2 regions of the Caballeronia sp. GAFFF2 genome follow, and region 1 is predicted to be linked to the other one. Evidence: predicted binding sites of a transcription regulator. Region 1 holds the regulator's gene; the other holds the start of a gene.

The links. The regulator LexA, encoded in region 1, represses DNA repair genes until DNA is damaged. The targets are predictions, from matches to a motif close to ACTGTATNNNNATACAGT.
Region 2: the regulator LexA is predicted to act here: its motif matches at 2,571-2,588, upstream of dinB (DNA polymerase IV).

Annotation. Positions count from the first base shown of each region.
Region 1 covers NZ_JALQDA010000010.1:36,108-51,452, reverse strand. The annotation lists gene gcl (glyoxylate carboligase) at 1-115, shown strand, start outside; gene hyi (hydroxypyruvate isomerase) at 152-952, shown strand; gene NCT04_RS07580 (2-hydroxy-3-oxopropionate reductase) at 982-1,890, shown strand; gene lysM (peptidoglycan-binding protein LysM) at 2,166-2,654, shown strand; gene NCT04_RS07570 (asparaginase) at 2,700-3,707, opposite strand; gene NCT04_RS07565 (CysB family HTH-type transcriptional regulator) at 3,748-4,674, opposite strand; gene NCT04_RS07560 (sulfate/molybdate ABC transporter ATP-binding protein) at 4,687-5,781, opposite strand; gene cysW (sulfate ABC transporter permease subunit CysW) at 5,802-6,704, opposite strand; gene cysT (sulfate ABC transporter permease subunit CysT) at 6,701-7,606, opposite strand; gene NCT04_RS07545 (sulfate ABC transporter substrate-binding protein) at 7,745-8,779, opposite strand; gene lexA (transcriptional repressor LexA) at 9,049-9,726, shown strand; gene NCT04_RS07535 (hypothetical protein) at 9,894-10,220, shown strand; gene NCT04_RS07530 (DUF2939 domain-containing protein) at 10,379-10,996, shown strand; gene NCT04_RS07525 (universal stress protein) at 11,154-11,663, opposite strand; gene nodI (nodulation factor ABC transporter ATP-binding protein NodI) at 11,968-12,918, shown strand; gene NCT04_RS07515 (ABC transporter permease) at 13,004-13,780, shown strand; gene gnd (phosphogluconate dehydrogenase (NAD(+)-dependent, decarboxylating)) at 13,826-14,806, opposite strand; gene tkt (transketolase) at 14,812-15,345, opposite strand, start outside.
Region 2 covers NZ_JALQDA010000028.1:46,950-62,294, forward strand. The annotation lists gene NCT04_RS20665 (ABC transporter substrate-binding protein) at 1-267, opposite strand, end outside; gene NCT04_RS20670 (TauD/TfdA dioxygenase family protein) at 294-1,151, opposite strand; gene dinB (DNA polymerase IV) at 1,306-2,472, opposite strand; gene NCT04_RS20680 (ATP-binding protein) at 2,647-3,822, opposite strand; gene NCT04_RS20685 (hypothetical protein) at 3,964-4,329, opposite strand; gene NCT04_RS20690 (transcriptional regulator) at 4,613-4,798, shown strand; gene NCT04_RS20695 (response regulator transcription factor) at 4,806-5,489, opposite strand; gene NCT04_RS20700 (sensor histidine kinase) at 5,595-6,950, opposite strand; gene NCT04_RS20705 (MDR family MFS transporter) at 7,397-8,881, shown strand; gene NCT04_RS20710 (hypothetical protein) at 8,862-9,068, opposite strand; gene NCT04_RS20715 (PAS domain-containing hybrid sensor histidine kinase/response regulator) at 9,384-11,318, shown strand; gene NCT04_RS20720 (FUSC family protein) at 11,407-12,504, opposite strand; gene NCT04_RS20725 (LysR family transcriptional regulator) at 12,587-13,510, opposite strand; gene NCT04_RS20730 (VOC family protein) at 13,627-14,061, shown strand; gene NCT04_RS20735 (hypothetical protein) at 14,247-14,516, opposite strand; gene NCT04_RS20740 (MFS transporter) at 14,786-15,345, opposite strand, start outside.

The DNA.
Region 1 (15,345 bases):
ACGCGTGACCAACATCGCGATGGGCACCGAGATCGACGCGATCAACGAGTTCGAAGAGCTCGCCGAAACGCGCGCCGATGCGCCGACCGCCGTGACCGTGACGCCGCTCGACTGAGCGTCCTAGAACTGACCGACCATCAGGAATAAAGACATGCCGAAATTTGCCGCGAACCTGACCATGCTGTTCAACGAAGTCCCTTTCCTCGACCGCTTCGCGGCGGCGTCGAAGGCGGGCTTCAAGGCGGTCGAGTTCCTGTTTCCGTATGCGTACTCGACCGGCGATTTGCAAGCACGCATCGAGGAACACGACCTGCGGATCGTGCTGCACAACCTGCCCGCGGGCAACTGGGAAGCGGGCGAACGCGGCATCGCCTGCCTGCCGGATCGCGTGAGCGAGTTCCGTGAAGGCGTGCCCCGCGCAATCGAATACGCGAAGGCGCTGAAGGTGCCGCAAGTGAACTGCCTCGTTGGCATTCCGACGGCGGGGGTATCGAAGGAACAGGCGCGCACGACAATCATCGAAAACCTGCGCTTCGCCGCCGATGCATTGAAGAAGGAAGGCATCCGCCTGCTCGTCGAGCCGTGCAATGCCTACGATATTCCGGGCTTCGCGCTGAACCGTTCGTCCGAAGGGCTCGACGTGATCCGTGCGGTCGGCTCGGACAATCTGTTCCTGCAATACGACATCTATCACATGCAGCGCATGGAAGGCGAACTGGCCGCGACGATCAAGAAGAACCTGCCGTCGATCGCGCATATCCAGCTCGCCGACAATCCGGGGCGCAACGAACCGGGCACGGGCGAGATCAACTACGCGTTCCTGTTCGATCTGCTCGATTCGATCGGCTACGAAGGATGGATCGGCTGCGAATACAAGCCGCTTGCAAGCACCGAAGCGGGCCTTGGCTGGCTTCGCACGATCGCCGCCGCAAAGCCGCGCGCCGCCGCTTAAAACCCGAGACACAAGGAGAGCAAGAGAGTATGGCAACCATTGGATTCATCGGCCTTGGCATCATGGGCGCGCACATGGCGCGCAACCTTTTGAAGGGCGGTCACAAGCTCGTCGTGAACGGCAAGTTTCCGGTGCCCGACGACATCCGCGCACAGACGCAAGTCGCGGCCGATTCCACCGGCGTGGCGCAAGCGAGCGAGATCGTCATCACGATGGTGCCCGACACGCCCGATGTCGCCAACGTCCTCTTCGCCGATGACGGCGTGGCCAACGGCCTCACGAAGGGCGAGCTCGTGATCGACATGAGCTCGATCAACCCGCTCGATACGCAGGACTTCGCGAAGAAGATCAACGCGCTCGGCTGCGACTATCTCGATGCGCCCGTGTCCGGCGGCGAAGTCGGCGCGCGCGAGGCATCGCTCACGATCATGGTGGGTGGCCCGCAGAAATCGTTCGATATCGCGAAGCCTCTGTTCGATCTCATGGGCAAGAACATCTCGCTCATCGGCGACAACGGCGCGGGTCAGACCTGCAAGGTGGCGAATCAGATCATCGTCGCGCTCAACATCGAAGCCGTCGCCGAGGCCTTGTTGTTTGCCTCGCGTTCGGGCGCCGATCCGGAACGCGTGCGCCGGGCGTTAATGGGCGGGTTCGCCGCGTCGCGCATTCTCGAAGTGCACGGCGAGCGCATGACGAAGCGCACGTTCGACCCGGGCTTCCGTATCGAACTGCATCAGAAGGACTTGAATCTTGCGCTCGAAGGCGCGCGCAAGATGGGTCTCGCCCTGCCCCACACCGCGAGCGCGCAGCAGTTGTTCAGCGTGTGCGCGGCCAATGGCGGCAAAGCCTGGGATCACTCGGGACTCGTGCGGGCGCTTGAAATCATGTCGAACTTCCAGGTTGCTCAAGAACCGCAGAAGGCGAAAGCCGCGGCTTGAACGACCGGTACCGTGGGGCGTCCCGCGTATGGGCACGCGGGACAAATGCCGCTCTGGGCTGAGGGCGGCAAGTGGGGTCCGAGAGCGGCACCCGTCGGTCGAGCCGGGTAAGCCTTGGTCGGTCAGACGGTTTTCCGTCGGGTGTCCGCGTCGGATTGTTGGATCACGCATGAACCAGCCATTGTCACAATCTCCGAACTATCCTTGAAGTGATGCGACTAACGAAGCCTTGCCCTGGCGCAAGCGCTCACCATCGACACTTAAGGAGTTCAGCAATGGGAATCCTCAGCTTTATCAAGGAAGCAGGCGAGAAGCTCTTTGGTGCAACCTCGCAAACCGCGCAGGCCGCGCCCGCGGCCGTGGATGTCGCGGAGCTCAATCTCAAGGCCGGCGAAGCCATCGCGACGTACATTCGTTCGCAAGGGCTCGAAGCGCAGGATCTGCAAGTGAAGTACGACGGCGCGTCGCACACGGTCACCGTATCGGGCGAAGCCGCGGATCAGGCCACGAAGGAGAAGATCCTCGTCGCGGCGGGCAACGTGCAGCACGTGGACAAGGTGGATGACCAACTGACCGTGCCATCGCCCGCTCCGGAGTCGCAATTTCATACGGTCGTGGCCGGCGACAATCTCTGGAAAATCGCGGAGAAGTATTACGGCAGCGGCGCGAAAAACGATGTCATTTTCGAAGCCAACAAGCCCATGCTCAAGAGCCCGGACAAGATCTATCCGGGACAGGTTCTACGTATTCCGGCTGCAAGCTGAAGCAACGAAAAACGCGAACTCCGGTTCGCGTTTTTCTTTTCAGTTTCAGTATGTCTCGAAGATGCGCTGCAGGCCGGGCGCATCGCTCACGCCTTTCGCAAGCGCCAGTTGCAACAGCACGCGCGCCTTGTACGGATTGAGCGTGCCCGCGCTGACGGTGCCGAGCGCATCGTCGGATGCGGCGCCGTTGCGCATCACATGGCCCGAGCCGACGCGCGATGAACGCACCACCGCCACGCCTCGCCCAATGGCATCGGCGAAAGCTTGCGCGAGCGTCGAACTCATGGAGCCGTTGCCGGTACCCGCAAGCACGATGCCCTTCACGCCAGCGCCGACGAGCGCATCGACCGGAACACGCGATACGCCCGCATAACTCGCGACGATTTCGACCATCGGCCAGTCTTGCGGCACGGTGAACTCGCTCGCGAGCGTATGCGGCCGCACGACTGTGCGTTGAAACTCGACGCGTCCGTCCTGCACGAAACCGAGCGCGCCCGCTTCGGGCGAACGGAAGGCATCGACGGCATAGGTGCTCGTCTTCGTAACTTCGCGTGCGCTGTGGATCAAATGGTTGAACGCGATCAGCACGCCCTGCCCCGCCGCCTGCCTCGAAGCCGCGACCGTGAGCGCGTTGAGCAGATTCAACGGACCATCGGCGGACAGGGCACTGGAGGGCCGCATCGCCGCGGTCAGGACGACCGGCTTCGCGCTCTTCACCGTCAGATGCAGCAAGTAAGCGGTCTCTTCGAGCGTGTCCGTGCCGTGCGTGACGACCACGCCATCGATATCGTCTTGCGCGAGCAGTGCATCGATCCGCCGCGAAAGCGTCGTCCACAGCGCGGGCGTCATGTCCTTGCTGTCGATGCTCGCAATCTGTTCCGCGTGAATGCGCGCGACCGAGCCGAGCGCGGGCACGGCTTCGAGCAGCTTGTCGACGCCGACCACGCCTGCCTTGTAACCCGCTGTCCTGGATGCATCGCCAGCTTGTCCGGCGATGGTGCCGCCCGTCGCGAGAACGGCGAGGCGCGGCAAGGTATCGAGAGAAGTGTTCATGCCGGCGATTGTAAATCAGCCGGGATGAACCTGAACTCGCTCAAGCCGCTTCGCGCAGTTGCGCCGCGATCTGCGCCTCGTCGAGTTGCGGCGCGAACATCTCGATCAGCCGGTAAGCGTAGGCCCGCAAGAACGCGCCCTTGCGCAAGCCGACGCGCGTCGTGCTCGCCTCGAACAGATGCTGCGTATCGAGCGCGACGAGTTCGCTGTCGCGCTTCGGGTCATACGCCATCGCCGCGACGATGCCGATACCCATGCCAAGCTCGACATACGTCTTGATCACGTCGGCATCGATGGCGGTGAGGACGATATCGGGAATGGCACCCGCGCTCGCGAAGGCCTGGTCGATATGCGAGCGTCCCGTGAAATCCTGATCGTAAGTGACGACCGGATACTCGGCGATCTGTTCCAGCGTGATGTTCTCGAGTCCGACGAGCGGATGGCCCTTCGGCACGACGACCGTGTGATGCCACGAGTAGCACGGGAAGGTGACGATGTCGGGATAGCGGTCGAGCGCTTCCGTCGAGATGCCGATATCCGCTTCGCCGTTGATGATCATCTGCGCGATCTGCTGCGGACTGCCCTGACGCAGCGCGAGATGCACCTTCGGGAACACTTCCGTGAACTGGCGGATCACCTTCGGCAGCGCGTAACGCGCTTGCGTGTGCGTCGTCGCCACGACGAGATGGCCGTTGTCCTGATCCGCGAACTGGCGCGCGACGCGGCGCAGGTTTTCAGCGTCGAGCAACATGCGCTCGATCAGCTGATGCACCTGTTTGCCAGGCTCGGTGAGGCCGGTCAGACGCTTGCCGCGTCGGATGAAGATATCGACGCCGAGTTCGTCCTCGAGGTCCTTGATCTGCTTCGACACGCCAGACTGCGACGTATAGAGCACGTTCGCGACCTCGGTCAGATTCATGTTCTGACGCACTGCTTCGCGCACGAAGCGCAATTGCTGGAAGTTCATTTCAGCCTCTCTTTATGCCGTTGCTTTTGTTTGTTGTGCCCCGTTCGCATCGCCTGCCGGGAACACGCGCAACGCGCGCGGCACGGCGGTCGCGCCGTCGCCTACGTCGAGTCGCAGCGTGCGCCACGACTCGCGGTCGAGCTCCGCTTCGAGGATGCGCCCCGAGTTGCCTTCGAGTTCCACGCGCACCGAGCCGCCGAGCGTCACCACGCGCCGCACGCCGACCACGATGCCGTCGCGATGCGTGCCATCGACGGGATAGATCGCCAGATCGTGCGGACGCACGTAGGCCAGCGCGCGGCCGCTGAAATGCGCGGGCACGGCAATGGCCTGCGTGGCGCCATCGGCGACGAAGCCGTTGGCATCGACATGACCTTGCAGGCGATTGGCCGCACCGAGGAACTCGTAGACGAACGAGGTCTGCGGATGGTCATACACGTCTTGCGGGCTGCCCACCTGCTCCACGCGCCCGTGATTCATCACGACGATGCGGTCCGCCACTTCGAGCGCCTCTTCCTGGTCGTGCGTGACGAAGAGCGTCGAGATATGCAGATCGTCGTGCAGACGGCGCAGCCAGCTACGCAATTCCTTGCGCACCTTGGCGTCGAGCGCGCCGAAAGGTTCGTCGAGCAGCAGCACTTTAGGTTCGACGGCAAGCGCTCGCGCCAACGCGATACGTTGACGCTGACCGCCCGACAGTTCGGACGGAAAGCGCTCCGCGAGCCAGTCGAGTTGCACGAGCTTCAACAATTCATGCACCTTCTCGCGGATGACGGCCTCCGTTGGCCGCTCGCGGCGCGACTTCACGCGCAAGCCGAAGGCGACGTTCTCGAACACGGTCATGTGGCGGAACAGCGCGTAATGCTGGAACACGAAGCCGACTTGCCGCTCACGCGCGCCCACTTCGGCAACGTCCTCGCCGTTGAGCACGACCTGACCGGCATCGGCATATTCGAGGCCGGCGATCACGCGCAAGAGCGTGGTCTTGCCGCAGCCGGAAGGTCCGAGCAGCGCGACGAGTTCGCCCGACGGAAAATCCAGCGTGACGTTGTCGAGCGCGGTGAAGGTGCCGAAGCGCTTCTGCAGATTGCGAACGATGATGCTCATGATTGATCCACGCCTTCCATTTATACGGTTGCCTTCACGTCGCTCAGCGTGGCCGTCATGCGGCGCTCCGCGATCAGCTTCAGCCCGAGCGTGACGAGCGCGAGCAATGCAAGCAGCGACGCCACCGCGAAGGCGGCCGAGAAGTTGTATTCGTTGTAGAGAATCTCGACGTGCAGCGGCATGGTGTCGGTCTGGCCGCGAATGTGGCCCGAGACCACCGAGACCGCGCCGAACTCGCCCATCGCGCGCGCGTTACAGAGAATCACGCCGTAGAGCAGGCCCCACTTCACGTTGGGCAACGTCACGCGCCGGAAGATCTGCCAGCCCGACGCGCCGAGCACGTGCGCGGCCTCTTCCTCGTCGTTGCCTTGCGCCTGCATCAACGGAATCAGTTCGCGCGCGACGAACGGGAACGTCACGAAGATGGTCGCGAGCACGATTCCCGGCACCGCGAAGATGATCTGCACATCGTGCGAAATCAGCCACGGTCCGAACCAGCCCTGCGCGCCGAACATGAGCACGTAGATGAGGCCGGAGATCACGGGCGACACCGAGAACGGCAAGTCGATAAGCGTCGTCAGAAGAGCCTTGCCGCGAAACTCGAACTTGGCGATGGCCCACGATGCCGCGAGCCCGAACACCACGTTGAGCGGCACGGCAATCGCGGCGGTCAAGAGCGTGAGCTTGATGGCCGACCACGCGTCCGGGTCCTTGAGCGAATCGAAGTAATAGTCGATGCCCTTCGCGAAGGCCTGCACGAACACGGCGACGAGCGGCACGACCAGAAACAGCGCGAGAAACACGAGCGCGATACCCGTGAGTATCCAGCGCACGGCGCGCGGTTCGGTGACGGGATTGAGCCGGTTGGTCTCGCCGCGCGCGGCGGTGTTCACGGGAAGCGCCTTGCTGTTTGGCGTGCTCATGCGTGACCTCCGCCCGGAGTTCCGGCATGCAGCGATGGCCCCGCGGCCACCACGGGCGCCGCGCCCGTCTTGCTCGTGCGGCGTTGCAGGAACCATTGCAGCGTGTTGATGAGGAGCAGCATGAGAAAGGACACGCACAGCATCACGACGGCGATGGCCGTCGCGCCGGCATAGTCGTACTGTTCGAGCTTGGTGATGATGAGCAGCGACGTGATCTCCGATTTCATCGGTACATTGCCCGCGATGAAGATGACCGAACCGTATTCGCCGAGCGCGCGCGCGAACGCAAGCGCGAAACCGGTCAGAAGCGCGGGAAAGAGCGCCGGCAACACGACGCGGCGAAACGTCAGCCAGCGCGTGGCGCCGAGACATGCGGCGGCTTCTTCCTGCTCGCGCTCGAAGTCTTCGAGCACCGGCTGCACCGTGCGCACGACGAACGGCAAGCCGATGAACGTCAGCGCCACGAGCACGCCGAGCGGCGTGAACGCCACCTTGATGCCGAGCGGCGCGAGATACTGCCCGATCCAGCCGTTGCTCGCGTACACGGCGGCAAGCGAAATGCCGGCAACGGAGGTCGGCAGCGCAAACGGCAGATCGACGATGGCATCGACGACACGCTTGAACGGGAACGTGTAACGCACGAGCACCCATGCGACCAGGAAGCCGAAGATCGCGTTGATGACCGCCCCGCCGAGCGCCGCCGTGAACGTGAGCCGATACGACGCCAGCACACGCGGCCCGGTGACGGCGCGAACGAACTGCGCCCAGTCGAGCGTCGCGGTCTTGGCGAAGGTCGCCGCAAGCGGAATCAGCACCACGAGGCTCAGGTAAGCCACCGTGATGCCGATCGTCAGCCCGAAGCCGGGTAACGCACTCGGCTTTCGGAAAGTGAACGTTGTCATCTTTGCTTCATCCTTGATCGTCCTGCCTTCGGCGCCGGGGGATAAGCGCACTGTTTTTTTGTCTCGTCATGCGCGGCCGTCTTTGCGGCCGCTTTCATTGCGACTCGAGCGCCTCGCGGCGCCCGGTCTCTTGCCTGCTTACTGCGGCTGATAGATCGAATCGAACACGCCGCCGTCCGCGAAGTGCGTCTTCTGCGCTTTGGTCCAGCCACCGAAGGTGTCGTCGATGGTGTAGAGCTTGAGCTTGGGGAACTGCTTGGTCAGCTCGGCGGGCACCTTGTCCGAACGCGGACGATAGAAATTGCGCGCCGCGATCTGCTGGCCTTCGTCGCTATACAGATACTTCAGATACGCTTCGGCCAGCTTGCGCGTGCCGTGCTTGTCGACGACCTTGTCCACCACCGCCACCGGCGGCTCGGCCAGAATGCTCACCGAAGGAACCACGATCTGGAACTTCTCCGGACCGAATTCCTTGAGCGACAGGAACGCCTCGTTTTCCCATGCGATCAGCACGTCGCCCTGACCGCGCTGCACGAAGCTGGTGGTCGCGCCGCGTGCGCCGGAATCGAGCACGCCTGCGTTCTTGTAGAGCTTGGTCACGAACTCCTTCGCGGTCTCTTCGTTGCCGCCGGGCTTGTGTTGCGCATACGCCCACGCCGCCAAATAGTTCCAGCGCGCGCCGCCCGAGGTCTTCGGGTTCGGCGTGACGATCGACACGCCCGGCTTGGTGAGATCGTCCCAGTCCTTGATGCCCTTCGGGTTGCCCTTGCGCACTAGAAACACAATGGTCGACGTGTACGGCGATGCATTGTCCGGCAGACGCTTCTGCCAGTCCGTCCCGACGATGCCCTTGGAGGCGAGCGCGTCGATGTCGTAAGCAAGCGCAAGCGTCACGACGTCTGCCTGAAGCCCGTCTAGAACCGCGCGCGCCTGGCCGCCGGAACCGCCATGAGATTGCTTGAAGGTGACCGTTTCGCCGGTGTCCGCCTTCCACTTCTTCGCAAAGGCCTGGTTGAAGTCCTGATACAACTCGCGCGTCGGATCGTACGAGACGTTCAGAAACGACGTGTCCGCGTGCGCGGTGGCCGAGATTCCGAAACTCGCCGCCGTGATCGCCAGCGCGGCAAAGAGTTGTTTCGCGCCGCCCTTCAATCCAGCCCTGATGCTATGCATTCCCCGTTCTCCGTCTTATCGAATTGACGGAATCAGTCTAAAGGCGAGCTTATATGATTAGAAATAATTGTTTCTCACTTTTTTAGATGCAAAAGTGCTAAAGCAAGGTTTTTCGCAGTCCGAGCGACAAATAGCGACTGTTTGAGCGCGTTGCAGCCTTGTCAGTAAAGGATCTGGCGACGAACTTCAAGTAAAGCTTGAAAAGCTCGAAATACTGTATAAAAATACAGTTATCTGTCCATCCATACAGTGCGCCGAGGCTCCAGCAAGTGACCAAACCCTCAAAACTTACCGCGCGACAGCAGCAAGTGTTCGAGCTCATCCAGCGAGCCATCGACCGCACGGGCTTTCCGCCCACGCGTGCCGAAATTGCTGCCGAGCTTGGCTTCAGCTCCGCGAACTCCGCCGAGGAACATCTGCGGGCACTGGCGCGCAAGGGCGTGATCGAACTCGCGGCGGGTTCGTCGCGTGGCATCCGCCTGTTGGGAGGCTCCGCGCGCATCGACCGTTCGGACGATCTTCCGCATCAGTTCACCTTGCCGCATCAGAGCATCATGCAGTTGTCGCTTCCGCTGGTCGGGCGCGTTGCGGCGGGCAGCCCCATCCTTGCGCAGGAGCATATTTCGCAACACTACGCGTGCGACCCTGCGTTCTTTTCGGGCAAGCCCGACTATTTGCTGAAGGTGCGCGGCTTGTCCATGCGCGACGCGGGCATTCTCGACGGCGACCTGCTTGCCGTACAGAAGCGCAATGAAGCGAAAGACGGGCAGATCGTGGTCGCGCGTATTGGCGACGATGTCACGGTGAAGCGCTGGAAGCGCCGGCCAGATGGCGTGGAATTGGTCGCGGAGAATCCCGACTACGAAAACATCTTCGTGCGCTCCGGCAGCGGCGACTTCGCGCTGGAAGGAATCGCGGTCGGGCTCATCCGCTCCGGCGAGTTCTAACGCACGACTCGAGCGCGCGGCGCGTCAACACCGCCGCCCGCTTCGCCTCCTCGCCCTCGCGCGACGCGGCACGTTTCAAAAATTACAAGCATGACGGCCACCGCTCGCGGCGTGCCGCGGTGCGTCCTATCGTCTGTCGTCTGTCGTCCGCCGTCTGGAGAGTCATCATGGAACGTTTCGCCCGTTTGCTGCCCTTTCGTCAGTTTGGCCGTCTGCGTCATTTGCGCTCGCTGATCTCATGCGCCGTGGCGCGGCCTGAAGCGGCGCCCGATCTCTTCGACGAGATGCCCGCGTTGCCGTCGCGTCAACCCGCCTTCGCCCGTGTGTCGCTCAATAGCGCGGTGCATGCGGAATCGGAACAGCGCGCGCCGGTGCGGGTGTATCGCAGTGAGTCGCGGGTAATCATGGTCGGCAATATCGGCGAGGTGTCGCGCATGATCGACCGGTGTATCGACGAGGAACGCGCCGGCGTTAGCAGCGGCATTCTGGCCTGAGCGCGGTAGAGCGTTTGCCGAGTGAATTTGAGTTATGTGTAATGCAGGCAGTCCGCAATCTATCGGCTGCAAGGAATGAAGCTCGGGATATATCCGGCGTGAACATGGTCAATCGTTCTTTCATGTCACCCATGTCACGCCGGGGGTCGTTCCTTCGCATGTCCCGCACTACGCGTTATCTCGTCGTCACGCTCGTCATTCTCTTCATCGTTGCAGGGTTAAGCCTTGTCTATGCGTCGCCCTATATTGCACTGAACCGCGTCAAGCACGCGGCCGATGCACGCGATGCACAGACCGTCAACGAATACGTCGACTTCCCCGCACTGCGTGAAAGTCTCAAAGAGCAAGTCGGAGCACTGCTGACGCGGCGCGTCGATATCCAGAAGAGCGGCAATCCGCTCGCGATCATCGGTGCAATGATCGGCGCGGCGCTCGTAGGGCCGCTGGTGGATTGCTACGCTACGCCCGAAGGCGTCGCCGCGATTTTGAATGGCATTCCGCCGCGGGGAGATCCAGGCGAGCATCCACCCGCTGTCGTGCCACCGGTTCGAGACGGTCAGGCGGCGGCGAGTTCACCGCCTTCGGAAGCGGCATCGAGCATGGTTGCGACTCAAGAACCGCCGCGACAACCACCGCAGACCACGGCCGGATATCGCAGCTTCGATACGTTCGTGGTGACCTACCAGCACGGTGCCGGCGATGCGCGGTACTCCGCGATCTTTCATCGGTACCGGTTGATAACGTGGAAGCTGGTTGCGGTTGATTTGAACGGGTGAATTCGTTGTTGGACAACCATTAACGTGCCGGTAAGCGCTTCATGGATTTCTTGCGGCGTTAAGCGTGCGCTGCCGTCACGCAAGGAGACGACAACTAGCGGATAGCGCAAAACAGCACTGGCCCGACGCAGGCCAGCCTCATCGCGCAAACCTATCCTCAAACACTTACTTCGGCCCGGTCCGGCTTCGCCGCATAAGCCGCCTCATCTTCCGCTTCGGCCGACTCACCTGCCTGACAAACCGCAACCAATATGCTGCATGACACGCGATCGAGCAGCGGTGTGTTGCCCGCGCCCATCCACCAGCGCGCGAGACCGCTGCGGCATCGATGGCCGACCACGACCAGATCGACCTTGAGACTTTCCGCCAGCGTGGCGATTTCATCGATCGGATGCCCGAATGCGAAATGGCCCTGCGCCTGCAAGCCGCGTTCGCGCAGCCACTCCACGCCTTCTTGCAGGATGTCGCGTGCGGCATCCTCGAACCGTCCGCATGCCATGTCGGTCAGAAGACCGGCGCTTTGCGCAATGCTCGAACGCATATCCACCACCGCCAGCACGTGCGTCTCCGCGTTCAAGGCAAGCGCGAGATTCGCGCCCTGACGCAACGCCTTGCGGCCCTCTCTGGAGCCGTCGTAGCACAACAGGATTTTTCGATAGCCTGACATCATGATCTCCCTGCCGCGTAGCCGATGGTGTCGGCAAATCGAGTGCGGCGCATCTTCATCATGGTAGGTCGCCTCATGCGTGGCAACGATGGAAAACGCTTACATGGCAACAAGCGCTAGCGCACACCGTGCCAGAGGCCTGAGCGCCTTGCCGGACAAGCGCGCGGCGCCATTTGCCAAAACAACAGGAAGACGCGATGCACGCTTCGATCACAGGAACGATGCATGCGCTTGCATGCAAAGCGCCGCGCTGGTGCATTGGATTACACTAGCCGGCTGAGTTTTCTCCTCGCAGGACCGCCGCATGACCGACATAAATCACCGAGCTGGCGCGAACTCGAACGCGGCGCCAGCGATCGAATTCAGCGAAGTCAGAAAACATTACGGCGAGCGAAGTGTCGTCGATGGCTTGTCGTTCGACGTTCAGCCTGGCGAGTGCTTCGGCCTGCTCGGCCCGAACGGCGCGGGCAAGACGACGACGCTCAAGATGCTGCTCGGCATTACATCGCCCGACAGCGGTACGATCCGTCTCGTCGGCGAACCCGTGCCAGCGCGCGCACGCTTCGCGCGGCAACGCGTGGGCGTCGTGCCGCAATTCGACAACCTCGATCCCGACTTCACCGTGCGCGAAAACCTGCTCGTCTTCGGCCGCTATTTCGGCTTGGCAGGCGCGCGCATGGAAGCCATCGTGCCTTCGTTGCTCGAATTCGCGCGCCTCGAAAGCAAGGCCCAAGCGCGCGTCGGCGAACTGTCGGGCGGCATGCGGCGGCGGTTGACGCTCGCGCGCGCCCTCGTCAACGATCCCGACGTGCTCGTGATGGACGAACCCACCACCGGTCTCGATCCGCAAGCGCGCCATCTGATCTGGGAACGCCTGCGCTCGTTGCTTTCGCGCGGTAAAACCATTCTGCTCACGACGCACTTCATGGAAGAGGCCGAACGCCTGTGCGACCGGCTTTGCGTGATCGAGGAAGGCCGCAAGCTCGCGGAAGGAAGGCCGCGCGAGTTGATCGAATCGGTGATCGGTTCGGACGTCATCGAAATCTACGGACCCGATCCGCAGGCGCTGGCCGCCGAACTGGAACCGTTCGTCGCGCGCACGGAGATCAGCGGCGAAACGCTTTTCTGCTATGTCGACGACCCGCAGCCCGTGCATGCGCGCGTGAAGGGCCGGACGGACGTGCGCTATCTGCATCGTCCGGCGAATCTCGAAGATGTTTTTCTGCGCCTGACCGGGCGCGAGATGGTGGACTAATCAAGCGATGGACACTTTCGATCGATCAGGCGCAAGCATCGAGAAAACACGCGTGCGAGCCAAACACGCCGATACGCTCTCGCCCATGAGCAACGCGCTTCCCGCCAACGCGAGCAACTGGATGTCGGTATGGCGGCGCAATTATCTGGTGTGGAAGAAGCTCGCCATTGCATCGATGATCGGCAATCTCGCCGATCCGATGATCTATCTCTTCGGGCTAGGCCTCGGTCTCGGCTTGATGGTCGGACATGTCGACGGCGTGTCGTATATCGCGTTTCTCGCGGCGGGCACGGTGGCGTCGAGTGTGATGATGTCCGCGAGTTTCGAGGCCATGTATTCCGGTTTCTCGCGCATGCACGTGCAGCGTACGTGGGAAGCGATCATGCATACGCCGCTCACGCTCGGCGATATCGTTCTCGGCGAAGTGATCTGGTCCGCGAGCAAATCGGTCTTGTCGGGCGTGGCGATCATGCTGGTGGCGGGCGCGCTCGGCTATGCGAGTTTTCCGTCGATGCTGCTCGCGCTGCCCATCATCGTGCTTACGGGACTCGCATTCGCGAGCACGGCGATGATCGTCACAGCCATCGCGCCGAGCTACGACTTCTTCATGTTCTATCAGACGCTCGCGCTCACGCCCATGCTCTTGCTCTCCGGCGTGTTTTTTCCGGTCGCGCAATTGCCTGCTTTTGCGCAGCATGTGACGCAGGCGCTGCCGCTTTATCACGCGGTCGAGTTGATCCGCGCCGCCATGCTCGGCCGGCCCGTGCACGGACTCGCGTTGCATCTCGCGGTACTTGCGGCGTATTCGGTTGTGCCGTTCTTCCTGTGCGCGTGGCTGTTTCGCCGCCGCATGATGAAATAAAGGGCGATGAATCATCGCCCTTTATCCCGACAGACAACCACGGATTTACTTCACGCCGAACTCTTTGTGGCCGCCGAAGCCGAAGCGCATTGCCGAAAGCATGCGCTCGGGGAAGGCTTCGGCATCGCGCGACCGGAAGCGCGTATAAAGCGCCGCTGACAACACTTGCGCCGGCACCGCTTCCTCGATGGCCGCTTCGATCGTCCAGCGCCCTTCGCCGCTATCGGCCACTTCGGTCGAGTAGCGTTCAAGCGAACCATCGCCCGCAAGCGCGCCCGCGGTCAGATCGAGCAGCCACGACGACACCACGCTGCCACGCCGCCAGACTTCCGCGACATCGGCCAGATCGAGCGTGTAGCGCTCGTTTTCCGGCAATTCGGTCGATTCCTTGTGCTTCAGAATATGGAAGCCCTCGGCATACGCCTGCATCAATCCGTACTCGATGCCGTTGTGCACCATCTTCACGAAATGTCCCGAACCGACCGGTCCGCAATGCATGTAGCCGTTCTCGACACGCGCATCGCGTCCGTCGCGGCCGGGCGTCAAGGGAATGTCGCCGCGTCCCGGCGCAAGGGTCGCGAGAATCGGATCGATACGGTTCACCACCGCGTCATCGCCGCCGATCATCATGCAGTAACCGCGCTCCAAGCCCCAGATGCCGCCTGACGTGCCGACATCGACGTAATGCAGGCCCTGCGCTTTCAGCTCGGCGGCGCGGCGGATATCGTCCTTGTAGAAGCTGTTGCCGCCGTCGATGATCACGTCGTCCGGGCTCAGAATCTGCCGGAGATCGTTAAGCGTGTCCTCCGTGATCTTGCCGGCGGGCAGCATGAGCCAGACGACGCGCGGCGTGGCAAGTTTTGCGACCAGATCGCCGAGATCCTTCGCGCCGGTCGCGCCTTCGCTCGCGAGTGCGTCGGTTGCTTGCGGACTGTGGTCGTAGACGACGCATTGATGCCCGTCGCGCATCAGGCGGCGTCCGATGTTGCCGCCCATGCGCCCCAGTCCCACGATGCCAATCTGCATGTCCGTTACTCCTTGCCGTTGTGTTTGACGCGTTCGATCTGCTTTTTCGCTTCCTCGTAGACGCGTTCCGGCGTAAAGCCGAATTTGGCCTGAAGCGCCTTCAACGGTGCGGACGCACCGAACGTATGCATGGCGAGCACGGTGCCGAGCCGGCCGACGTAGCGGTCCCAGCCGAGCGTGCCGGCCTGTTCGACCGCAACGCGAGCATTCACCGCATTCGGCAACACCGATTCCTTGTAGGCTTCGTCCTGTTTCTCGAAGAGGTCCCACGAAGGCATCGATACGACGCGCGCCGCGATGCCTTCGGCCTTCAGCTTCTCGTAGACGCCCACGCACAGCGCGACTTCGCTGCCGGTGGCAAGCAACAGCACTTCGGGCGTCTTGCCGCCTTCGGTGTCGGCAAGCACGTAAGCGCCGCGCCGCACGCCTTCAGCCGACGCGTATTTCTTGCGATCGAAGGTCGGCAGCGGTTGACGCGTCAGCACGATACACGACGGCTCCTTGTGATACGACAGCGCGACGCGCCATGCTTCGCCGAC
Region 2 (15,345 bases), on a different contig from region 1:
ATCCACGGAGCCGGACAACAACGCGTCGTTGATGCTCGCGCCACCCGAGAGCTTGGCCCAATCGACCTTGATATCGACGCCTTGCTTCTTGCCTTCCTGCTCGATGAACTTCTGATCGCGCGCCACGTTGAGCAGCAGATAAACCACGCCGAATTGCTCGGCCACGCGCAACGTGCCTTCCGCCTGCGCGGTCGCCGAACAGCCCAACGAGACGACGAGCGCGGCGGCGAGCGCGCGCAACGAACGCTTCCCGAAACGAGAATGCATGTGAGAAAACCCCGTGAAATAAGCGCTCAGAACGGCGCGTCGCCTTCAATGGTCGTGCGATACAGCTTGCGGCGTTCGTCGTCGGACGTGCCGGCGGCCAAGTGCATGACCGAGCGGTTGTCCCAGAACACCATGTCGTGATCGCGCCACTCGTGGCGGTAAAGAAACTCCGGCTTCACGCTATGCGCGAAGATTTCGTCGAGGAGCGCGCGGCTCTCGTCTTCCGGCATGTCGATGATGCGCGTGGTGAAGTGCTCGCTCACGAAAAGCGCGCGACGCCCGTTCTCCGGATGCGTCCGCACAATGGGATGCACCACCGGTTTGACCTGCGCGATTTGCTCGGGCGTCAGGTTCGGGCGCCACGGACTGCGTTTCTGCAACTCGGCGTATTTGGCAAGATAGGTATGCTCCGCGCGGCGTCCTTCGACTGCGCGACGCAGATGCTCGGGCAACGTATCCCACGCAAGATGCTGATTCGAAAACAGCGTATCGCCGCCAACTTTCGGCAACTCCTGCGCATGCAGCAGTGAGCCGAGACTCGGCGTTTCCTTGTACGAGAGGTCCGAGTGCCAGAAGTGCCCGGCATCGCCGAGACCGATCGGCTTGCCGTTTTCGAGCACGTTGGAAACGATCAGCACTTCCGGATGCCCGGCGAGCGCGAACTGCTTGAGCACGTGAATTTGCAGCGGCCCGAAGCGCTTGCTGAACGTGACCTGCTGTTCCGGCGTGATGCGCTGGTCGCGAAACACGAGCACGTGATGATCGAGATGCGCGCGATGAATGCGCGCGAAATCGGCTTGCGAGAGCGGCTTGCTCAGATCGAGCCCGATGACCTCGGCGCCGAGCGGCGCGTCGAAGGCGCGAATTTGAATGGATTCGTCGATGGATCGATCGGCGGCTTGGGTCGAACTTTCGAGGGTCGGTGCGAGGATCGTCACGATGTTCTTGAACGGCGCAAAGACAGCCAATCTACTTCGTCGCAGCCGTGCCGCCAACGAACGATCCGCGATTTGCTTATTCCCTTTGGCGCTTAACGCCTCAGTCGAACGGCAGTTCCACTTGAATCGGTTCGATGAAGCCGCCGTCCTCTCCGCGCACGCTCAACGCGCTCACGCGCACGCCGAGCAACCGCAGCCGTCGATCCAGCGTAATGCGCTTCACGCATTCGGTAGCGGCGCGGCGAATCTCGACAGGGTCGTCGGTGGAAACGGGAATGGTCAGATCACGCGTGAGCGTGCGGAAGTCGTCGAAACGCAGCTTGATGCCGACCGTGCGGCCTACGTAACCTTTGCGCTGTAGGTCGTCGGCGACTTTCTTGCACAGCCCCGTGAACGCCTCGGAGAGCTTCGCGCGGTCGTTCTTCGGATGCAGATCGCGCTCGAACGTGGTCTCACGGCTCATCGACTTCGGCTGCGAACTCACGACCACGGGCCGATCGTCCTGTCCCTGCGCGATACGCGCGAGCCATGCGGCGTAAGTGCCGCCAAAATGCGTCTGCAGAAATCCCAGGTCGGCGGCGGCAATGTCACCCACCGTCTCGATACCGAGCGCCGCCAGCCTTTCGCTCGCCTTGGGCCCGATGCCATTCACCTTGCGCGCCGCGAGCGGCCAGATGCGTGTGGGGAGATCGTCCATCGTCAGGATGGTCAGGCCGTCGGGCTTGTCGAGCTCCGAGCCGATCTTCGCCAGCAGCTTGTTCGGCGCGATGCAGATCGAGCACGTAAGCCCGGTGGCTTCGTGCACCGCGTCCTTCATGCGCCGGCCGATGCTCGCGGAATCGCCCGTCATGTCCGTCACGTCGATATAAATCTCGTCGATGCCGCGATTCTCTATCTGCGACGTGAACGCCGCGACGGCTGTCTTGAAGAGCCGCGAGTAATGGCGATACGACTCGAAATCCGTGGGCAGAAGAATGGCGTCGGGCGCGAGTTGCGCGGCCTTCATCATGCCCATGGCCGAGAACACGCCGAACTTGCGCGCTTCGTAAGTGGAGGTGGTGACGACACCGCGCCCCGCGTAGTCACGCAGTTTTCTGAAGCGGCGTGTGCCATCGGCCAGCGTCTCGGGAATGGCATTGCGTCCGCCGCCGACCACCACCGGCTGACCGCGCAGTTCGGGATAGCGCAGCAATTCGACGGAGGCGAAGAACGCATCCATGTCCAGATGCGCGATACGGCGAGGCGTGGGCGTGGCGGGCGTGTCCATTGCCTAGAACGGACGCGTGCCGACAAGGCCGGAAGACGACGACGTGCGAAGGACGTGGCTAAACATGCGCGGGCGCGAAGAACGCGGAAAATGCGCATACTGTACATTCATACAGTGATTCGCGCTAGTCTGCCTTATGTCCCTAGCGGCGCTCGGCGCAAATCCGCAGCCCGGTCAGCCAAGAATGCTTAAATTGCGAATCAGGTAGTCATTGAACATCGGCACGGTGAACGCGATATCACCATGGGACGGACTGTAGATCATGCCTTTGTTAATGATCTGCGCGCGGCGAGGACCGAGACTCTGCGGGGTTTCGCCGAGCGCGTCCGCAACGTCGGACGAACGATAAGGGCCACTGCCTAATTTCGCCATGGCAATGACGTATTCGCGTTCCTTGGGCGTCAGGCGATCGAAGCGAACTTTGAAGAACCCTTCGTCCAGACGCTTGAGCGTTGTCGACTCGGCGCGCCTTGCGTCGCGTACGGTAATCGTGTCGCCGACGGCGAGATTCCAGGACTGATGGCCCCACTCCTGCAGAAAGTAGGGATAGCCTCTCGTCTTGAGGAAAATCTCTTTCAGAGCAGCATCGTCGATACCGGCGCCTTCGTCGTTCACTGGTTGACGGATCGCTGCCTTGGCATCGTCCTCAGGCAGAGCACCGACCTCCGGGTAGTGAAACAGCCGCTCCGCATACGATTTGGCTTGTCCCGACAGGGCCGCGACCTGTGGCAAGCCGGCGCCGAAAAACAGCACGGGCAAGCGCGCCTGGTTGATCTTGTGCAATGACACGATGAGAGCGGCTAAGTCTTTTTCGCTTAGGTACTGGACTTCATCGATCAGGAGCGTCCAGGCTTTACCGGCAGCTTTAGCGGCCTCGCCGATACGCACGAACAGTTCTGGAAGATCATTCTCGAGGTCGCCGCTGTCCGCGACTCCTACTTCGGGATCCACCGCGATCGAGACATCGCCATATTCCAACTTGAATGCGGAGGCAAACGACCTCAACGCTCGCAGCGCGTCGTAAGTCTTCGCCTTGGCATTCGCGGCGACGGACAGTTTTCGAAGCACTTGATGCATGCGTGGCAGCAGTTGCTCACCCAACGATTTGTTCTCGGGCGCCTCGATCATGGAAGTGACGTGGCCACGCTGATTAGCGAGCGCTTCGACTGCGTTGAGCAGCACGGTCTTGCCTACGCCGCGTAAGCCCAGGAACATTTGCGAACGGCTGGGCTTACAGAGCACCGCGCGTTCAATGGCGATACGTGCGTCCTCGATGATTGCTTCGCGCCCAGCGAGTTCGGGCGGCTGGCTACCGGCACCGGGCGCAAATGGGTTCCGAACCGGATCCATGACTATGACTCTATAACAATATATAGCGTAGTATATCTCGACTACCTTATACTTTCCTATAATTCGCTAGATAGAGCACGTGGCGCTAGCGGCCTGCGGTTGGCGGCGCGACCGCCCTCACGACTCGCGTACGTTAATCGTCTACTCCGGAACCCGCTTCTCCGCCAACGCCCGGCGGCAATCCTCCAGAATGGGCCGCACCACGCCCGAATTGAAGTTGAGGTCTTCGCTGTCCAAAATCTCTTCGACCGCTTCGCGCGCCCAGTCGGATTCGAGGATGGCGCAATGTCGCGCGGCAAGATCGCGTGCAATGGCAGAGAGTTTGGCGATAGCAAGCCAGTCGGCTTCGCGCTGATGCCGGTCGAGCCACTTGCGCGCGGCTTCGACATGAAATGACGGCGCGGGCCAGTCGCCGTTGAGATAGTACGCACCGAGGCTGCCGCACGTCAGCCAGCAAAGCAGTTCGACACGGTCGCGGGCACTGAGAGTACGAGGCACTTCGTTCATGGCGGCGTTCACGAGAGACGTTCGACTGAAAGGGCAAACGCGCTGCTGTACATCCATCCTTGTGTGAAACCTGTGTGAAAGAAGATACCACGCGATGGTGCGACGCGGCAGCCCATTCGCGTGCGCTGGCGTACATGTTTCGCAGGCTCAACTCTGTGCTGGCGACTGCATGTGCGAGCCATCATTCAACGCTAATTCGCGCGCCTTATTCTGGTTTCCATCGACGAGCCATACTGAATACCGAACGCAGGCCGTCGCCAACCGTCCGCCTAAGGAGCGCATCATGTTCGAACGTCTTTCCAGATTCTTTTCCGCCACCGACGACCATTCGCACGACGACTACTTTGCCTCGTCGGGCGATCACGCCGAACTCGAACGCCGCATGCGTCAGGTCGAGGAAAGCGACCACGCGTACAGCATGACCTTCTGCGGATCGATCCCCCGTCGCCCCGACGACCCTTACGCGTGACACGCCCTCACTTCGCTTCGTCGCGTCCCGCCTGCCCCAGCATCACGGTCCAGCCGAGGCCGCGCACGTTGCGGATCACCGCTGCGCCGAACTTTTTGCGCACCGAATGGATGATCACGTCGACAGCGTTGCTTTCGACTTCCTTGCCCCAGCCGTAAAGCCGGTCTTCGAGTTGATCGCGCGAAAAGATGGTGCCGGGCCGCTCCATGAGTGCGTGCATCAGCGCGAATTCCTTCGCCGACAGCACGCCGGATGTCTCGCCACACGTAAGCGTGCGCTGGTCGAGGTTGAGATTGATCGATTCGTCGCCGAGACGCGAGGTGGCATAACCCGCCTTTCTGCGCAGCACCGCGCGGATGCGGGCCAGCAGTTCGGGCGTGTCGAAGGGCTTGAGGAGGTAGTCGTCCGCGCCGAGGTCGAGCCCTTGCACGCGCGTGTCGAGGTCGTCGCGAGCCGTGAGGATCAGCACGGGCGTCGCGTTGCCCGCCGTGCGCGCGCCACGCAACACTTCGAGGCCGGACATGCCGGGCAAGCCGAGATCGAGCAGTACTACCGTGTATTCGGCGGCGTCCATGGCCTCGCGGCCCGCCTGGCCGTCGCGCACCCAGTCCACGGCGTAATCGACGTCCTTGAGGGCGCGCATCAGGCTGGTGCCGATCTGTACGTCGTCTTCGATCAGTAGGATTCGCATGTTGAGTCCGCACACCGCATTGACGCGACCAAGCTGACGCGGTCATCACCCACGCGCAGCACGCGATCCCATTGTAATAGGCACAAAACAGCGCGGCCATTCCTTTTAAGCGGCGGCTGTCGCGGCGTTTGCCTCGGTAGCCACGCCGCTTTCCTCGACCGGAAAGCCAATCGAAGCGACGATGCCCGACCGCCCGTCATCGCGATTCTGAAGTGACACAGCGCCACCGTAGCGCTGCGCGATCGCCTTCACGATAGACAAGCCGAGCCCGCTACCCTCGATATCAGGGTTAGCCCTGAAGAAGCGGTCGAATACGCGCGGCAACAGCGTTTCCGCGATGCCCGGCCCCGTATCGACGACATCGACCCATACCATGTCGCGCTCGCGCCGCATGCGCAAGTCGATGGTGCCGCCATCCGGCGTATAGCGCACCGCGTTCGAAACGAGATTCTTCACCGCCATGCCGATATCCGTTTCCACCGCGCGCACGTGGGCCTCGACCATCTCTTCGGCGCCGATATCGAGGCCGCGTTGCAGCGCAATCGGCAGGACATCGGCCACGGCGCTCGTTACGACCGTGGCGATATTCACCCGCGTGAGCGGCGTCGCGCCCATCGGGGCATCGGCGCGCGCCATGCGCAGAAGCTGCGTGATGAGGCTGCCCGCGCGTCCAATGCCGCGTCGCAACTCGCGAAAACGCTCCTGATTGCCCGGCGCGATGTGCGGCGCGAGATTATCGGCCTGCAATTGCAGGGCCGTGAGCGGCGTGCGCAGTTCATGCGCGGCATCGGCGATGAACTTGCGTTCCGACTCGATGGATTGCGCGAGGCGCTCGATCATCGTGTTGATCGAATGGATGAAGGGCGCGATTTCGGCGGGCACGCCGGAGGTGGGCAACGGTTCGAGATTGGCGGTATCGATGCCCTGCACTTTCGCGCCAAGGCGTTTGAGCCTGCGCAGCGAGCGGCTCACTACGAGCGCGACCGCGATCCACACGAGCGGCAACAGCACGACGATGGGCCAGAGCGTCTGCGTCGCGGCTTCCCGCGTGAGTTCGCGGCGCACGGCGTTGCGCTGCGCCACTTGAATGGTCATGGTCGGGTCCTGACGCGTGAAGACGCGCCACGATTCGTCGTTGACTTGATAGCTGCCGAAGCCCGCGGTTGCATCGCGCGGAAAGCGCAGAGAAGGATCGGTCGTGCGAAACGGCGTGGCTTCGTCCGGCTTCCACACGACGACCACGACATCGCGATCGTCCTGCGTGCCGCGCGCGGGATTCTGCGGAATGCCTTCGGCGAAACCGTCGCGCATGCGGGTCGCCACTTGTTCGAGGCGCATGTCGAGCAGTGCGTCCATGCCGGTCCGGCAAAGATGATACGAGCTGATGCCCTGCAGCAAGCCTACCGCGCTGACGAGCAGCCCGAGCGCGACGACCAGTTGATTTCTCAGCGATTTGATCATGTGAAGACGCATCGAGATGAAAAGACGCGGACCGGCTGGCGTCTCGATTCTACTAGCGGCTTTCGGTGGCTTCGGACTTTTCGATCTTTCGGCGCGGGGTTCTGGCATCGACGTGCTAAAAAAGAAGCGCCGGTCCGGGTCGGAGCCGACGCTCGAAGCTGAGGAGAACGAGGATGTGAACCAACCTTCTGTCCACGAACCCAGCGTATACCCCGATAGTTAGAGAAAAATGAGGACGAAGAGTCGGGCGAAGCGAGCAGGCTTTTTCAGCAGGCGCTACCATTGCAGTCGACCGCTTCATCATCGAGTTCATAGGCGATGCCTCCCCGCCGCACAACGGCTGATGCAGCTTCGCCTTGGCCGTATCGCCTTCTTCGTGTAAGCCCGCCTGTTGCCGCGCGCCGTATCCGCCTCGCGTGGCGGCGCCATTCCTTTCATGGAAACGCATGCCACAAGCCAGACAAACCGTTCGTCCGCTCGTCATTGCCGCCGTGATGGCGTCGATGGCAATGGTCGCGATCGAGGCCACCATCGTCTCCACCGCGATGCCGCAAATCGCCACGCAACTCGGCGGTCTCGATCTCTACAGCTGGGTTTTCTCGTCGTTTCTGCTCACGCAGACTGCGCTTACCGTGGTGTTCGGCAAGCTCGCCGACCTTTATGGACGCAAGCCCGCGGTGCTCGTGGGCATCGCCATCTTCTTGATCGGCTCAGTGCTCGCGGGCTTTGCCTGGTCGATGCCCGCAATGATCGTGTTCCGCTTGCTGCAAGGCGTGGGCGCGGGCGCCATTTTGCCGGTGGTGCTGACTATCGTCGGCGACCTTTACCCGGCGCATGAACGCGGCAAGGTGCAGGGCTATTTGGCAAGCGTGTGGGCGGTATCGGCCGTGCTCGGACCCATGGTCGGTGGTCTGCTCATCCGGCAGTTCTCGTGGGCGTGGATCTTCTGGATCAACGTGCCGATCGGCTTTCTCGCCGCGCTGCTGTTCGTCATGTTCCTGCACGAAGAGAAACGCCACGGCCGCCCGTCAATCGACTTCGCTGGCGCGTTCTTTTTCACCGCCGCCGTCGCCGCGCTGATGATGGCTCTGACCGATGCCGGCCACGCCAGCAACACGCGTGTGGCCGTGGAAGTGGTGGTGCTGATTGCGAGCGCGTGCCTCTTCGTTTGGCAGGAACGCCGCGCCGCCGACCCGATGATCAACTTCGGCCTCTGGGCACATCGCCCGATTGCAGCGGGCAACGCGGCGACCCTGCTCGCCGGCATGGCGATGATGGGCCTCACCACTTTCCTGCCGATGTACGTGCAGGGCGTGATGCATCGCTCACCGGTCGAAGCCGGCTTCACGCTCACCATGATGATGGTCGGCTGGCCAAGCGGCGCCACGTTCACCTCGCGGACGTTCGCGCGCATCGGCCTGAGGCGGCTTTTGATCGGCGGCGCGTTCTTCATTCCGCTTGGCTCGCTGCCGTTCGTGTTCCTCAACCCGGACATGAGCCCGGTGTGGGCGGGAATCGGCTCGGCGGTCGTCGGCTTCGGCATGGGCGTGACGAGCGTCTCGTGCCTCATCCTGATTCAGGAGATCGTGAAGCCGCACGAACGCGGCAGCGCGACGGCATCCAATCTCTTTGCGCGCAATCTCGGCAACACGCTCGGCGCGGCGGTGTTCGGCGCGGTGCAGAACTACGGTCTAACGCATGTGACCGGCATGCCTGCTGTCCACGCGGATCAGTTGAAGCGTTTGTTGACGAGCGTGCCGGGCGACTTTGCAAGCAATAACGAGATCCGCCTTGCACTGCACCATGCGCTGCATCTGACTTTCACCGCGATGTTCTTCGTCGCGCTCGGCGCGGTCGTCTCCATGCTCTTCATGCCCGCCGTGAAGATCAGCCCACGGCGCGAGACCGTGCTCAGTCCTGTGCACGAGTGAGCGGACTGTCCTCCTTGTCCTTGGGCGATGTACCCGCGTTATTGCTGTTGTCCGCGGGTGCGTCGTCCGATGCGATCATCTGCACGGTAACGCATTGCCGCGAAGCCGTGCCAAATCCCCTGGCGAGCGCATAAGAAGCGGCAAGCGTCGCCGCGATGAGAAAGATGATACCGAGTTTGCGAGGCATGTGAGTGCTCCATGAAGGGTTATCGAAATCACTTCACGGGCCTTCTCTCACTGCCTGACGGTCGCGCGGCCTCCTGAAATGTGCCTGCAGTCTAAGCGCGCACGCCCGTGCTGAAATCCCCTCTAAAGCGCGGATAATATTGGGTGGACGAAATCCCGACAAGAAGCGGAAGCAGCACACGAAGGGTTAAACTGCTGGCGCGCACGCGGCGTTTTCATGTGTCGAAAACACCGCTGCATGACGAACGCGGATTTTCGAACACATCGCGGTCGTTGCGTTTGCAACTTCTCAACCTGAGCGCCGCCCATCAGAACCATGACTACCTTGCGCACTGCCAGGCCAGCGGAACCGGCGTCCGACAAGCCGAATGACTCGACTATCGAAGACGAGCGCTATCACACGCTTGTCGATGCCATCGAAGATTGCGCGATCTTCATGCTCGACCTCAATGGCTGCATTACCACCTGGAACACGGGCGCGCGCAAGATCAAGGGCTACGAGGCGCACGAGATCATCGGTCAGCATCTGTCGCGTTTCTATACGGCGGATTCCGTGGCGCGGGGCTGGCCCGAATACGAGCTGAAGGAGGCGTATGCCACTGGCCGTTTCGAGGACGAAGGCTGGCGTGTTCGCAAGGACGGCACGCGTTTCTGGGCCAATGTCGTCATCACGGCGGCGCGCGACACGCGTGGCGAGATCATCGGCTATGCAAAGTACACGCGCGATCTCACCGCGAAGCGCGCCGAGGAAACCAAGCTGCGGCTTTCCGAAGAACGCTTCCGCCTGCTCGTCGAAAGCGTGAGCGACTACGCCATTTGCATGCTGAGCCCGGAAGGCGAGATCGAAAGCTGGAACATGGGCGCGGTGCGTATCAAGGGATATCTGCCGGCGGAGATTCTCGGCAAGCACTTCTCCCTCTTCTATTCGCCCGAGGACATCGCCGCGAACGTGCCCGCGTTGCAATTGCAGACCACCATTCGCATGGGGCGCATCGAGACCGAGGGCTGGCGCGTACGCAAGGACGGGTCGCTGTTTTGGGCGAACGTGGTAATCACGGCGGTGTATGACGAGCATCGGACGCTGCGTGGCTTCTCCCAGGTCACGCGCGACATGAGCGAAAGAAAGCGACTGGAGCAACTCGAAGTATCGTCGCGACGCATCAGCGAGTTTCTCGCCACGCTCGCGCACGAGTTGCGCAATCCGCTCGCGCCCGTGCGCAATGCCGTCGGCGTCATGCAGATGGAAGCGGATATCTCGCCGAGACTCGCTTCGTGCCGCGACATCATCGACAGACAGACTTCGCATCTCGGCCGACTGGTCGACGATCTGCTGGACATGGGCCGTATCACCACCGGCAAGATCGAACTGCGCATGGCGCGCGTGGGCGTGACCGAGATCGTCGAACGCAGCATGGAACTCGTGCGCCCTTTCACCGACGACCGCGCGCAGAGCATCACCACCGAATTGCCGCACGAGCCTATCGTCGTCTTGGGCGATGGCACGCGGCTCGTTCAGGTCGTGCAGAATCTGCTCAACAACGCATCGAAGTTTTCGCCGCACGGCAGCAGCATCCACATCTGCGTGGAACGCGAGCGCAACGCCTTGCTGCTGAAAGTGTCCGACCGCGGCCGTGGCATTTCGCAGAAGGGTTTGACGGCTATCTTCGATCTCTTCGTACAGGAAGATCATTACCTGAACCCAGGCGAAGCCGGGCTCGGCATTGGTCTCACGTTGTGCCGTTCCATCGTCGAAATGCACGGCGGCACCATCTCCGCCGCGAGCGATGGCACCGGTCGCGGCAGCACGTTCACCGTGCGATTGCCCTACGCGCCCGCCGACGATGTGCCCATTGCCGGTTTGCTGGCAGCGCCGGCCGCATCGGGGACATTGCGTATCGTCGTGATCGATGACAACGTCGATTCCGCCGACAGCCTCGCCATGCTGCTGCAGATGAAGGGGCACGAGGTGCGCATTGCTTATCACGGCACGGAAGGTATCGACGTCATCCGGCATTTTCCGCCCGCGCTGATCCTGCTCGATCTGGCTTTGCCGGATATCGACGGCTTCGCGGTGCTGCGCTCGCTACGCTCGCAACGGCTCGTCGGACGCGCGATGATCGTCGCGATGACGGGCTTCGGTCAGGAAGGCGACAAGGAACGTTCGGCGCAGGCGGGCTTCGACGGGCATCTGGTGAAGCCCGTGGACCTGCAATTGCTCGACGAGGTGGTGGCGAAGGCGAGTAAGCGCTGACGGGTTCATGCTTTGCCGTGCTTTGCCGCTTTGCCGTGCGAGGCCCGTGCCATGCCGCTTCGTCGCTGCGTTCTGCCACCGCGCGTGGTTAGCCGACCTCGCGCAACGGGAAGATCAACTTCGCCGCAATGAGCCCGAGAGCGCCGCCCAGAAACGTCTCCCACGCGCGCGCGGCGAGCAGCGGTATCGAGTGAATGCCGCTCGCGGCCATCGTCACGATGAGCGTAAAGGCGAAAGCGCCGCACGCAATGTCATAGCGCTCGGGCAGCGCCATGGCGTAGACGATCATCGCGAGGGCAGCCATCGCCCAGATGAAGAGCGGCGCGTGTTCCGCAAGCGGCAGGCAAATGAGCCCGACCGGCACGCCCACGAGCGTGCCGTAGATGCGCCGCCGCACGCGCTGTGCCGTGCCGACAGCCGAAGTCGCGACCACGTAGACGCAGGCCGTGATCGCCCACGCCGATTCCGCCATGCCGAACGCCGCGTTCAACAACGCCACGACGAGCGCGCCGCTCGCCGCCTGCAGACCCATGGCAAGCGCGGGAGAAACCTGCCGCCGCCAGTAAGCCGGCTCGGACGCGAGCGCGGGCAACACCACCGGATGCTCCGCCGGCCCGCTCAGCACACGCGGCACGATTGCCGCGATCATGCCGATGACGAGCGCGAGCGTAATCGCCCATGAATCGCCCGGTGTCAGGTTCATCGAGTAAGCGACCAGTTGACCGATGTAGAACTGTGAGCCGACGCCCGCGCCGAGCAGGCCGAAACGCTTGAGATAGCCCGCGAGGAACGCGCCCGTGACGAGCACGAACTCCGCGCCGCCGCGCCCCATTTCGTGCAGCCACGGCCCGAAGAGCGCAAAGCTGAGGGCGCCAAGCGCGGCCGCGATGCACAACACGGCGAGATCGCGGCTCGAATCGGCGCGCGCGCTGCGCGCTTCTGACACGCTTGCCCAAAGCGCGAAGGCGGCGGCCAGCATGCCAACGGAGACGCTGGCAGGCACGTCGCGCGTCACGTCGTGCAAGCCGCCGAGCGCGGCCGCGAGCCCATACGCGGTCACGAGCCGCAATCCCTTGATACGCCGATGCGTGCCCGGGTCCACGCGATCCAGCCAGGCAAGCCCCGCGCGCAAGAAGCCGAGCGGCGGTGCGGCGTCAGTGGTGTCAGTGTGTTGCTCGTCGCTCATGGACATCCGCCACGAAAGGACAAAGGAAAAGCGTGCGCGGACAACGAAGGAGACGACTCGAGGGCCGCGCCTGCAACGCATTCTAGGCGCTGTTTTTTACACGCGCGCGCTTGCGCGCCGGAAGCGGCGTTTCCGGCTTGCGACTGGCCGCATCGGCGATGCAATCCGCGAGTTGTGCCGCCGCGTCTTGCCGTCCCTTGCGCGAACGCTCGACCAGCCCGATCTCGCGATGGAACGTGTCGTCGCCCAGACCGAGCGCGACGACGCCGGCAGGCCACGGGCCGATGCCATCGGATACGGGCAAGAGCGCAACGCCCAAGCCGCGCGCGACCATTTGCGCGATGCCTTGCAACTCGTCCACTTCGATGGCGTCGCGCACCGCTATGCGTTGCTTGCGCAAGAACGTTTCCACTTGCCGTCCGCCGAACGAACGCCGGTCGTAGCGGATGAACGGCGCCGTCTCGATTACTTCGCGCCAGGCGGCGCGCTTCATGGCGGCGGGCGCAAGCAACACGAACGGTTCGGCGACGAGCGTGCGCCAGCGCAATTCGGAAGGTATCGCGAACGGCGGACGAATGATGACGGCCATGTCCGTTTCGCCGGCATCGACCTGTGCGAGCAGCGACAGCGACACGCCCGGCACGAGCCGGATGCGCCACGCGGGCAGCACGCGTCTGAACGCGCCGATGGCATCGGGCAACAGCGCCGCATGCGCCGATGCGATCGCGCCGACCGACAACGCGCCGCCACGCCCGTCGACGCCCTCGGGTTCGGCGAGGCGCGTATAGAGCGCCATGAGTTCATCCGCGAGTTCCAGCGTGCGGCGGCCCGCCTTGTTGAGTGTGGCGGAGCGTCCGGTGCGGTCGAACAAGGCGAAGCCCAAATGCGCTTCGAGACGCTGCATCTGCGCGCTCACCGCCGACTGCGTGAGCCCGATGTGCGCGCCCGCGCCGGCAAAGGTGCCGTGGCGCGCGACCGCAATGAAAGTAGTGAGTTCGCGCAGCATATTCATTCATCGATAAATTTGGGGCTGACTCCCGCAATATATCGTTTTTCAGCACTTTTATTTGTGAATAGAATCTGGGTCAAACGCTGTCGAACCCCACAAAAAGGAGTTGCACCATGAGCACGACTCAGGCCGCCATGCCGCCTTTCCATCTTGCTTTCCCCGTTCACAGCCTTGCGTCCGCGCGCGAGTTTTATGGTGATCTACTCGGTTGCCCCGAAGGCCGCAGTTCACCGGACTGGGTCGATTTCGACTTTTACGGACATCAGATCGTCGCGCATTTGGCGCCCGAGGAAGTGGGGCATCGCACGACGAGCGCTGTAGATGGCGATGCCGTGCCGGTGCGTCACTTCGGCGTCGTGCTGTCGATCCCGCAGTGGGAAGCGTTGGCCGAGAAGCTGCGTGCGGCGAACACGCGTTTTATCATCGAACCGCATGTTCGTTTCAAGGGCGAAGTGGGCGAGCAGGCGACCATGTTTTTCCTCGACCCGTCGGGCAATGCGGTCGAGATCAAGGCGTTTGCCAATATGGCGTCGTTGTTTGCTAAGTAAGATACGGCTTTGATTTGTGTGCTGAAGCGCGCAGCATGATGGCCAGTTTTGCATTGTCATAGCGCGTTCATACGCGCTCTTCTCGATGGCGGATTCCTCTTCGAATTGAATCGCCATGTAAAACGGGACGCTCTTGAGCGTCCCGTTCACGTTTGCAGCGGCTGTTCCGCCGATTATTTCAGACCTCAGTTACCCGAGCCGCTCGCGCTGACCGGTGCGCCTGCGGTGCCGGGCGTGGCCGTGCCGCCAGGCGTGGTCGACGGACCGGGCTTCATCGACGACTGGCTGCTGTGCGTGGCCTTCGAATGAGTCTTGTGCGCATGCGTCGTGGTCGTTTGGGCGTTGTCGCCTGCTTGCAGGCCCGTATTCGAGCTGGGAGGATTGTCCTGTGCGAATGCAGATGCGCAAACCAGGGCGAGTGCGCCAGCGGCGCATGAAATGGCGATACGCTTCATATCGAAAAACTCCTTTTTGCGGTTGCAAGATGCGATGTTGTGCGGCTTGTGGTGCCTCCTTGCTGCTGCGGTGTTGACACGCAGCGGCAAGTCGCATGTTCTTCATCAGCACACGACATGCCACGGTCTGACGATTGGCAAACAGGAGTGCGATGAGTGAAAGACTGGTGGCCATGGCCTCTCGGCAAAGCCCCACATCCAAAACAATTCGCCCCGCGCGACCAACGTCCACGCAGGGCGATTCGACATCATCCAGACACAACCCATCCTCAATGCCCGACCGGCTCCGTAGCCTTCAAATCGCTCGGCAACGCGGCCTGCGGATGCGCGGCCTGCTTGATCAGCAACGCCACCGCCGAGATCAATCCCGCGACGCCGATCACCGCGAAGATGCCGCCGAAGCTGAAGTGCAATCGCGTCAGTTCAGCCACGAGAAACGATCCCGCGATACCGCCGAAGCGCCCGATGCCCAGCATCCACGCCACGCCGGTGCCGCGTCCCTGAGTCGGATAAAACGATGCCGCGAGCGCGGGCATCGACGATTGCGCCGTGTTCATCAACACGCCAGCAAGAAACACGATCAGCACGAGCAGTCCCACGTTGCCCACCGCCTGCCCGATGAAGTACACGCTCACCGCGGTCAACGCATAGCACGCGGCAATGATGCGGTTCGGGTTGAAGCGGTCCATCAACACGCCGCACAAGACAGCGCCCACCCCGCCGAGCGGGAACAACGCGGAGATCAGCGTCGCGCGCTGCGGACTCAGGCCAGATTCCTTGAGGAGAATCGGCATCCAGTTGATCGATGCATAAAAGATCACGAGGCCCA